DNA from 3 places in the Methylovorus sp. SPW-M1 genome. Region 3 is predicted to be linked to each of the others. Evidence: predicted binding sites of a transcription regulator. Region 3 holds the regulator's gene; each other region holds the start of a gene.
The links. The regulator sigma-54, encoded in region 3, starts transcription at its own class of promoters, with help from an activator protein. The targets are predictions, from matches to a motif close to TGGCACNNTTCCTGCT.
Positions count from the first base shown of each region.

Region 1: the regulator sigma-54 is predicted to act here: its motif matches at 2,188-2,203, upstream of ACWWD9_RS12575 (CmpA/NrtA family ABC transporter substrate-binding protein).
Region 2: the regulator sigma-54 is predicted to act here: its motif matches at 1,375-1,390, upstream of ssuD (FMNH2-dependent alkanesulfonate monooxygenase).

Region 1 covers NZ_CM132626.1:2,670,060-2,673,320, reverse strand. Annotated here, with positions in the region: gene ntrB (nitrate ABC transporter permease) at 1-557, opposite strand, end outside; gene ACWWD9_RS12575 (CmpA/NrtA family ABC transporter substrate-binding protein) at 624-1,913, opposite strand; gene ACWWD9_RS12570 (nitrate- and nitrite sensing domain-containing protein) at 2,331-3,261, opposite strand, start outside.
Region 2 covers NZ_CM132626.1:936,159-939,419, forward strand. Annotated here, with positions in the region: gene ACWWD9_RS04400 (acyl-CoA dehydrogenase family protein) at 1-1,038, opposite strand, end outside; gene ssuD (FMNH2-dependent alkanesulfonate monooxygenase) at 1,476-2,621, shown strand; gene ACWWD9_RS04410 (acyl-CoA dehydrogenase family protein) at 2,631-3,261, shown strand, end outside.
Region 3 covers NZ_CM132626.1:2,806,171-2,809,431, reverse strand. Annotated here, with positions in the region: gene hprK (HPr(Ser) kinase/phosphatase) at 1-889, opposite strand, end outside; gene hpf (ribosome hibernation-promoting factor, HPF/YfiA family) at 972-1,301, opposite strand; gene ACWWD9_RS13355 (RNA polymerase factor sigma-54) at 1,329-2,783, opposite strand; gene lptB (LPS export ABC transporter ATP-binding protein) at 2,808-3,261, opposite strand, start outside.

The DNA of each region.
Region 1 (3,261 bases), 140 kb from region 3:
ATGGCCGAGATGAAAATCACCCAGATGGCCGCCGGGTTGGCCGCCTTGAATACCAGCAGGCCGATGGGCAGCCAGGCCAGCGGCGATACCGGACGCAGGATGCCGATGATGGGTGCTGCCATGCGCGACATGAACTGGAAACGGCCGATGATGAAGCCCAGTGGTATGCCTACCAGCGCGGCCAGGCCAAAGCCCAGGCCCACACGTTCCAGCGAAGCCAGGATATTCCAGCCTATGCCCTGGTCATTGGGGCTGTTGTTGTAGAACGGGTCGCTGAACAGCTCCACTGCCGAGTGCCAGGTGCTGACGGGGCCAGGCAGGTTGGGTGATTGATAGGAGATCAGCGTCCATACCGCGATCATGGCCAACACCCCGAAAACCGGCGGCAGCAGCCATTCAAAAAACGCACGCAGTTTCAGGGCGCGCGCACTGGGGCGCTTGCTCGGTGCCATGCGCGCAGCTGCGGGCTGGACAGCGGCTTTCACTGCCGTGGGGGTGGTTTGCTCATTCTGCATGATGGTCTTGATGCTTTCCTTGCTTATTCCGATTGCACTCATGATGATTTGCCTCGCATCACATGTCCGTGACTGGCGACCCAGACTTCCGGGCCGCCGCTCGCCTTATCAGGCCTTGATCTTGAAACCGTTGGCATAGGCTTTCGGGTCCTTGCCATCCCACACCACGCCGTCGATCAGCTTGCTGCTGCGCATCGGGTCGCTTGGCACGGCGATGCCCAGGGATTTGGCCGCTTCGGTGTAGATGTCGATGCGGTTGACCTTTTTGGCGATGGCCAGGTAATCCGGGTCGGTTTTCAGCAAACCCCAGCGCTTGTGCTGGGTGAGGAACCACATGCCATCGGACAGGTAAGGGAAGGTCACCTTGCCGTCGTTGAAGAACTTCATGTAGTTGGGGTCTTCCCATTTCTTGCCGATGCCATTGTCGTAATGGCCAAGGAAGCGACCTTCGATGACTTCTTCCGGCGCATTCACATAAGCCTTGCCAGCAATCAGCTTGGCCACCGCGGGGCGGTTGGCGGTGGCGTCGATGTAGCGGCAGGCATCCAGAATGGCCTTGGTAATGGCCAGCGCGGTATTGGGGTTCTTGGCGACAAATTCAGCGGTGGTGCCCAGTACCTTTTCCGGATGGTCGGTCCAGATTTCCTGGGTGGTGGCAGCGGTGAAGCCGACCTTGTCGTAAATGGCACGTGCATTCCATGGCTCGCCCACGCAGTAACCATCCATATTGCCGATACGCATGTTGGCGACCATTTGCGGTGGCGGTACCACGATGGTTTTCACATCCTGGAAGGGGTGAATGCCGTAAGTCGCCAGCCAGTAGTAGAGCCACATGGCGTGGGTGCCCGTGGGGAAGGTCTGGGCGAAGGTGTAATCGCGGTTTTCATTGTCGAGCAGGCGTTTCAGCGTGGCGCCACCGGTGACGCCCTTGTCCTTCAGCTGGTTGGCCAGCGTAATGCCCTGGCCGTTGTTGTTCAGCGTCATCAGCACGTTCATGTCTTTTTGCTGACCGCCTATGCCCATCTGCACGCCATACACCAGGCCATACAACACATGCGCCGCATGCAGTTCGCCATTGACCACCTTGTCGCGCACGCCAGCCCAGGAAGCTTCCTTGGACGGCACGATCTTGATGCCGTATTTCTTGTCGAAGCCCATCTGCGCAGCCACCACGATAGGCGCACAGTCCGTCAGCGGGATGAAGCCGATTTTGACTTCGGTGAGTTCTGGAGCATCCGAGCCTGCAGCCCATGCCTGGTTGCGCAACCCTGCCGGTAGCATGTTCATCATGACGGCAGCGCCCAGTGCACCGGCGGCGGCGTTCTTGAAAAACTGGCGACGACTGGTGTCGACGTCAGGTGTAGCGTTATCTGCTGCAGTATCTGGTGTTTTTTTCATGTCTGCTCCCTAAAAATGATGCATCAAGTATCAAAATCAAAACCGCAAAAACAAAAAAGGCGTCCAGCCTGCAAACAGTTTCCTGTCTACATGCTGGACGCCTTTGTCCATATTCGTGGAAGCGCAATCGCTTCGTTTAATGTGCTGCTTTGCTAACCTTTGCCTGCATTCAGCTGGGCTAGGTTACTGCTACTTGCAGAGGTCATTTCCTGGTGGATATGCGCTGCTGCATAAACATTAGGCCGCCGTTGGCCTGACATTTTGTCTAGACATAAGCAAACCGTGTGCCAACTTCATTTTAAAAATTAAGCGATTGAATTTTAATGATTTTATAAATAGAAGAGCTGAAATTCAGCCGAGGTGACTTTGTGATGCATCGCACTTATTGTGTGCAAGTGCACCATGATATGAAGTGGACTATTGCCCTTGTGCGGATAGCGTAATGATGTTTTCGGCTATATCAATCAGCTTGCGATTTTGCTCCATCGCCGTGTTGCGCAGCATTTTGTAGGCTTCCATTTCGGATAAGCCCAGTTTGCTCATCAGCAGGCCTTTGGCGCGTTCGATGCGCTTTCTTTCCGCCAGCGATTTTTTGGTTTCCGACAGCTCGTTTTCAATTTCCGCCAGTTGCTGCGATTGCTGTTGCAGCAAGGCAATAATGGATTCCATGGGGTAGGGCGTGAGCTCGTCGTGGGCTAGAAAGGTAAATGCACTTTCCAGTGGAATCGCCAGATTGAAAAACGTGCTGTCGACATTGGCCGTGGGCGTTTGCCTGGCTTTCAATTCGCCCAGATGCAAGCGCGTGTTCTCCAGATCCCGTCGCGCCTCCTCGCTCAAGCTGTTCAGGGTGTCGTGCATGGCGGCCACCAATTGGCACTGGATGTGCCATATTTCCGTGAGCCGTGTGCTGCAAGCTTCAAACCAGGCATCGCTATCAGCGCGCTGGAGTACCTGCTGGTCTTTGGCGGCGGTCAACTTGCTTCTGTAAGCGCGCTGTGTGTGGTGTGCTTCGGTCTCCAGCGTGGTACGCCAAGCTTCGCGCAAGGCATCCGTGCCAAACTGGCTGAACAGCTCAAAATGCCGGTCCTGTTGCGCTATCAGCTCCAGGAGCTTGTGCTGGTGTTCCAGTTGCATGTAGCCCGAACCAAACAGATGCGAGCCCAAGGCGCGCTCCTGCCCCGCAAATTCTTTGCCTTGCACCAGGTTGTAGAGCGCGACCAGATAGGTCGAGATCTTGCTGTTAACGGTATTGTCGGTAATTTCAAAAATGAGTGAAATCAGACTGCCGATCAGCCGCGTGTAGGACTGTATGCAGTCGCTGAAGGGTATTTTTAGTAAGGTGACTTGG
Region 2 (3,261 bases), 1.1 Mb from region 3:
GCTGGTGATATCCAGCCCCACGCGGGTCGCCATCACTTTGGCCGTGCTGATGCTGACAGCCACATGGCCGCGTTCAACATCGCTTAACAGGTTTCCTTTGCTCCATGCTTCATCCAATCGTGTGGCGGCCAGATCGCACAAGGCGCGCGTGCTTTCCAGCCCGACCCAGAAATCGCCGTAATGCCCGAGGATATAAGGGTCGGCATCCGTGCTGGCAACATCAGCCCCTTGCCAGGGGCGTGCTTCGTGCAGGGTGTATTGTCTGGCGTCTTCAAACGCGCCTTCGGCAATGCCCAGGTAGATATTGGTCAGTATCAGCTGCGCGACCAATGGCCGCAGACACGAGAAAGGCGTGCTCAAGGGACCGGGGTCAGCCAGCACCTCGTGGGTTTCTACCCGCACCTTTTCAAAGTTGACGCTGCCGCTATCGGTCTGGCGCTGGCCGATGTTGTCCCAGTCCTGAATCACGGTGATGCCGCTGCGGCCGGTAGGCAGGGCGGCAATCACCAGCGCGCCGTCTGATTGCTCAATGGCCGAGGCAATCAGCATTTCCGAATCCAGCGCGCCCGAGCAAAAGCTCTTCTTGCCGGAAAACTCGCGCCAATGGCTGAAAGGGCGGCTCACCGTGCGGGTATCCAGCGGATTGAGCGCATTGCCCCAGAACCATTGCAGGCGGGCGGTTTGCTCAAACCAGCGTTCCCATTGCTCCTGCTGTGAAAACAGCCTGACCGTGGCCAGCATCAGATGCTGAAAGCCAAAGACGTGGGCGAGCGAGCTATCGGCCTTGGCAAATTCGCGTATGGCCTGCAGGGTTTGCTGCCAGTCGGCACCCAGACCTCCATATTGAGCAGGGATCGCCATGGCGAGCAAACCGCTGGCGCGGATAGCGTCGCGTTGTTCTTTCGGGGTGCCGCCAAGGTGGTCACGCTCAATGGCCGTCAGGGCGAATTCCTTCGCCAGGGCACGGGCGATTTCCAGCGGCGTTCTGGGTTCCAGCTCAGGGTAGAGCGCATGTACAGAAGGTTGATGTATAGCCAAAAGTTATATTCCTGCTTGCTGTTATATAAACCATACAGCACATAACATGCCAGCCCAAAATACTTGTTCGTCATATCGATATGCTGCTGTGGCAGCAACGTGGTCCGCATGCAGACTTTTCATCCTGTGCCTGGCAAACCCAGACGTGGCGCGGGTTGGCCTGCTGTGTCGCCAGAGTGGCCGTGTTTTTTACGCGACGGTCACATCCCTGAGCGCTGCAGGCAAATCCTGCCGAGTTGCTGCTCAGTCAGCACACAAGTCAATCCGCTGCTGATTTAGCAGCACATTTGCAACAGTTCTGCCTGAAATCCCCCATAAAACCGCGCTTATCCCCAATGGCATGCTCTTTGCTGAACACTGTGCAGCCATCCTGTTTTCGGATGTGCCCGGAATTCCCCATCATTTTGTATAGCCATACTTGTAAAGAAAGACACGCGATGCAGATATTCTGGTTTTTGCCCACGCATGGCGACCAGCGTTACCTGGGTACCTCTTACGGTGCCCGGCCCGCCACCTACAGCTACCTGAAACAGATCGCCCAGGCTGCCGATCGCCTGGGTTATGAGGGCGTGCTGGTGCCCTCGGGGCGCTCGTGCGAGGACCCGTGGGTGGTGAGCGCGTCGCTGGTGAACGAAACCCGTGATCTGAAATTCCTGGTGGCGGTGCGCCCGGGGTTCACCTCGCCCACCGTGTCTGCCCGCATGGCTTCCACGCTGGATCGCATCTCCGGTGGCCGTCTGCTGGTGAATGTGGTGGCCGGTGGCGACCCCGCCGAGCAGCAGGCCGATGGCAGCTTTTTATCGCACGACGAACGCTATGCCGAAACCGCCGAGTTCCTGCAGGTATGGAAGTCGGTGCTGCAAGGCGAGACCATCAGCCTGGAAGGTGACTATATCCATGTGAAGGATGCCAGCCTGCCGACCGGCGCTTTCCAGAAACCTTACCCGCCGCTGTTTATCGGCGGCTCATCGCAAGCGGCGATTGATCTGACGGCAGAACATATTGATGTCTATCTGACCTGGGGCGAACCACCTGCCGCCGTGGCCGAGAAGATTGCGACGGTGCGCGCCGCCGCTGCCGCCCGGGGCCGCAGCGTGAAGTTTGGCATACGCCTGCATGTGATCGTGCGCGAAACCTCCGAAGAAGCCTGGCAAGCCGCTGACCAGCTGATTTCGCATGTGACGGACGAAACCATTGCTGCCGCCCAGGCGGCGGTGGCGCGCTTTGATTCGGTCGGCCAGCAGAAAATGAGCGCCCTGCATGGTGGCCGCCGCGACCGTCTGGTGGTGTCCCCCAACCTGTGGGCTGGTGTCGGCCTGGTGCGCGGTGGCGCGGGCACCGCGCTGGTGGGCAGCGCACAGGAGGTGGCAGATCGCATCAAGGAATATGCCGATCTCGGCATCGACCATTTCATTTTCTCGGGCTATCCGCATCTGGAAGAGTCTTATCGTGTGGCGGAACTGTTGTTCCCCCTGCTGCCACTGTCCGTCAAGGCAGGCAGCGAGGCCGCCATCAAAACCAATCTGACCGGCCCGTTTGGCGAAGCACTGCCCAATCGCGGCCCTCAAGTCTCCGCTTCCTGAAAGATCTGCATGAATACGATAGCCAATGAAGTCAGCGTGCCCCCTGTATTTGAGGGGACGCCACAACATCGCGCCGACCAGCTTGCCGCCTATCTGGCAAAAACCGCGGCTGAACGCGATGTACAAGGCGGCACGCCCTACGCCCAGCGCGAGGCGGTGCGCCAGAGCGGATTGCTCAAGCTGCTGATCCCGGTGGAGTGGGGCGGCCTGGGCGGCGACTGGTCGCAGCTCTACCGCATTATCCGCACCATTGCCCGGGCCGATAGCTCCATCGCCCAGGTGTTTGCCTTTCAGTTTCTGATGCTGGCATCGGTGCGGCTGTATGCCACCGAGGCCCAGTGGCAACACCTGTGGCACGAAACCGCCGAGAAAAACCTATGGTGGGGCAATGCGCTCAACCCGCTGGATAACCGCACCATCGCTACCCCGCAGGGCGAGCATTACCTGTTCAGCGGCCAGAAGAGTTTTTGCTCAGGCGCGACCGATTCAGATCGCCTGATCGTGTCCGCCATTGAGGCGGATACCGGCCGGTTCCTGGTGGCGGCGGTGCCAACTGGCCGCGCTGGCATCAAACTCAATAACGATTGGGACAACATGGGCCAGCGCCAGACCGATAGTGGCAGCGCGGAATTTACCGAGT
Region 3 (3,261 bases):
CGTTAATGCCGCGCAGTAACAGCATGTGGTTGCGCACGGCGACTTCGACCAGCACCGCAATATTGCGGCCGGCGGCCACGGGAATCATGACTTTGGGGATTTTCACGCCCAGTATTTTTTCGTGATGCGATTTGATCTTGAGCCTGTCCAGCAGTTGCGGCGCCAGGGTATCGGCCATCTCAAGCTGAATGATGAGGTCGAGCGGTTTGGTAGGCTTGACGGCGTTGTCACCAAACAGGGCACGGATGTTGAGGATGCCGAGGCCACGCACTTCAAGGAAGTCCTGCAGGATAGGGGGGCAGCGCCCTTCAAGCCGGTCCGGCGCAATGCGGTAGAAATCGACAATATCATCCGCCACCAGACGATGTCCGCGCGAAATCAGTTCCAGCGCGAGCTCGCTTTTACCAATGGCCGGGTTGCCCTTGATCAGGATGCCAAAGCCTTGTACTTCAATGAAAACACCATGGGAGCTCTCTGATTCGGCGACGGCTTGCGCCAGATAATGGCTCAAGACATCCATCAGTCCCGGGCTGCGCATGGGGGAAGTGAACAAGGGGGTTTGAAAATCATCCGAGGCTGCATTCAGCTCGGCGGGTGGTTTTTCACCATTGGCGACAACAACGGCGGCCAGGTCGGTGGAAAACAGATTGTGGATGGCTTTCTTGAGCTCTGGCTTGGGCAGGCTGCGCAAGTAATCCATCTCGGCACAGCCCAACACCTGCACGCGGTTGGGGTGTACAAAATTCAGGTGCCCGATCAGTGCCAGAGAGGGCTTGGTCACCGTTTCACTGGTGAGCAGGTTTTCGCCGCCATTCAGCCCGGAAACCCAGGTGAGCTTGAGATTGCGGCGCATATCCCGGTAAAGCTGTGCAACACTGATGGTAGCCATATGATTACCTTATGTTCGGCAGGGACAAGGCAACTGGCGGTATGTAAGACAACACGCCTTTGCCTTGTCCCCGGTTAGACCTTTATTCCGCAGCCGCCTGGTGCTTGAGGGCACCGTTGGCCTTGTGATGGTCGCTTACTTTTTCCTTGTGCTTCAGAACCTGGCGATCCAGCTTGTCAGCCAGCGCGTCAATCGCGCCGTACATGTTTTCACCGCTGCTTTCGGCATGGATATCGTGACCCGGCACATGAATGGTGGCTTCCACTTTCTGCGCCAGCTTCTCTACGCTCATGGTGACTTTGACGTCAATCACATGGTCGAAGTGGTTACTCACGCGCTCAAGCTTGCTCTGCACATATTCGCGCAGGGCTGGGGTAACGTCGAGATGGTGTCCGGTGAGATGCAGGTTCATGATTTACTCCTTCAGGTAAAACGCAGATCAAAGCGATCTGCGCTGGTTGGCCGCGGGTATCTGCAAAGACTCGCGGTATTTGGCAATGGTGCGACGAGCAACCACGATGCCCTGTTTACCCAGGATATCCGTGATCTGGTTATCCGACAGCGGCTTTTTCGGGTTCTCTTCGCTGACCATTTGTTTGATCAGGGCGCGTATGGCAGTGGCGGAACAAGCGCCCCCGGATTCGGTAGCCACATGGCTGCCAAAGAAATATTTAAGCTCGTAAACTCCGCGTGGGGTGAGCATGTACTTGCGCGTGGTGACGCGTGAAACCGTGGATTCGTGCAGGCCCAGCTCATCGGCAATCTCGCGCAGCACCAGGGGGCGCATGGCGACCTCGCCGTGCTCAAAGAAATTGCGCTGGCGATCCACAATCGCCTGAGAAACGCGCAGGATGGTGGAGAAACGCTGCTGGATGTTCTTGATCATCCACTTGGCTTCCTGCATCTGGCTCATCAGGTATTGGCTCGAGCTTTCGCGGTTGCGCTTGAGGATGCCGGCATACAGCTGGTTGATGCGCAGCTTGGGCACGACTTCGTCGTTCAGATGGGCCAGCCAGACACCTTTGATTTTCTTGACCACGATTTCATGCTGAATGTAATGATCAGACGTGATTTTGCTGAATTCACCACCTGGGCGGGGATTGAGTTGCAGCACCAGCTGTTGCACTTCGCGCAATACGTCATCGTCGCAGGCCAGCAATTTTTTCAGTTTTGCGTAATCGCGGGCTGCCAGCAGGGGCAAGTGCGTTTCGGCAACCTTGATGGCGAGATCCACATAAGGCGTATCTGGTGGCAAGGCGCGCAATTGCAAGGACAGGCACTCGGCCAGGTTGCGCGCACCTATGCCGGGTGGGTCCAGATTCTGGATATGCTTGAGCGCCGTCTGCAACTCCAGCATGTCGATTTCGAGTTCCGGCGGCAGCATCTCGGCCAGCTCTTCCAGCGACTGCTCCAGATAACCGTCGTCGGTAATGGTATCGACCAGCAGCATGGACAAGGTCTGGTCGCGCTCGGACAGTGGCAACAGCTTGAGCTGACCTAGCAGATGATCGCGCAGGCTGAGGCTGACCGCTTCCTGGTAGCTGAAATCATTGTCATCGTCATTGCCGGAGCTGCTGTCTTCCCAGCGGTTACTGCCGCTGCTGCTGCCGAATTCAAAATAGTCATCGCCACCAAATTCATCCTGGCGGGGAGCTTCCTCCGGTGTAGCGGCCACGCTGGGCTCAGGGGCTACTGGCGCCGCAATGAAGTTGTCGGGGATTTCCAGCGGTTCTTCGATCTTGTCGGCGCGTTCCAGCAATGGATTCGCCTGCAGCAGGGTTTCCAGCTCCTGATTGAGCTCCTGCGTGGATAGCTGCAACAAACGGATGGACTGCTGCAGTTGCGGAGTCAGCGCCAGGTGTTGCGAAAATTTGAGTTGTAAGCTTTGCTTCATACGTGGGGGCCGCCAAATGTGTGCTTAGAGGCGGAAGTCCTTACCAAGATACACTTCTCTTACGCTATCGTTGTGAATAATTTCGCTGGGCTTGCCTGCCGCGAAGACGCGTCCTTCATTGACGATATAGGCGCGGTCGCAAATACCTAATGTTTCCCGCACGTTGTGGTCGGTGATCAGCACGCCAATATTGCGTTCGGTCAAAAAGCGGATGATCTTCTGAATGTCCAGCACGGCGATGGGGTCGATGCCGGCAAATGGCTCATCCAGCAGAATGAAGCTGGGGTTGGTGGCCAGGCAGCGGGCGATTTCAACGCGGCGGCGTTCACCGCCGGACAGGCTGACCGCCATGCTGTTGCGGATATGCGTGATATGCAGTTCCTGCAGCAGCGATTCCAGCTGGTTCTCCATTTGTTCTGGCGCCAGTTTCTGCAACTCCAGAATCGCCATGATGTTTTCGGCCACCGTCATCTTGCGG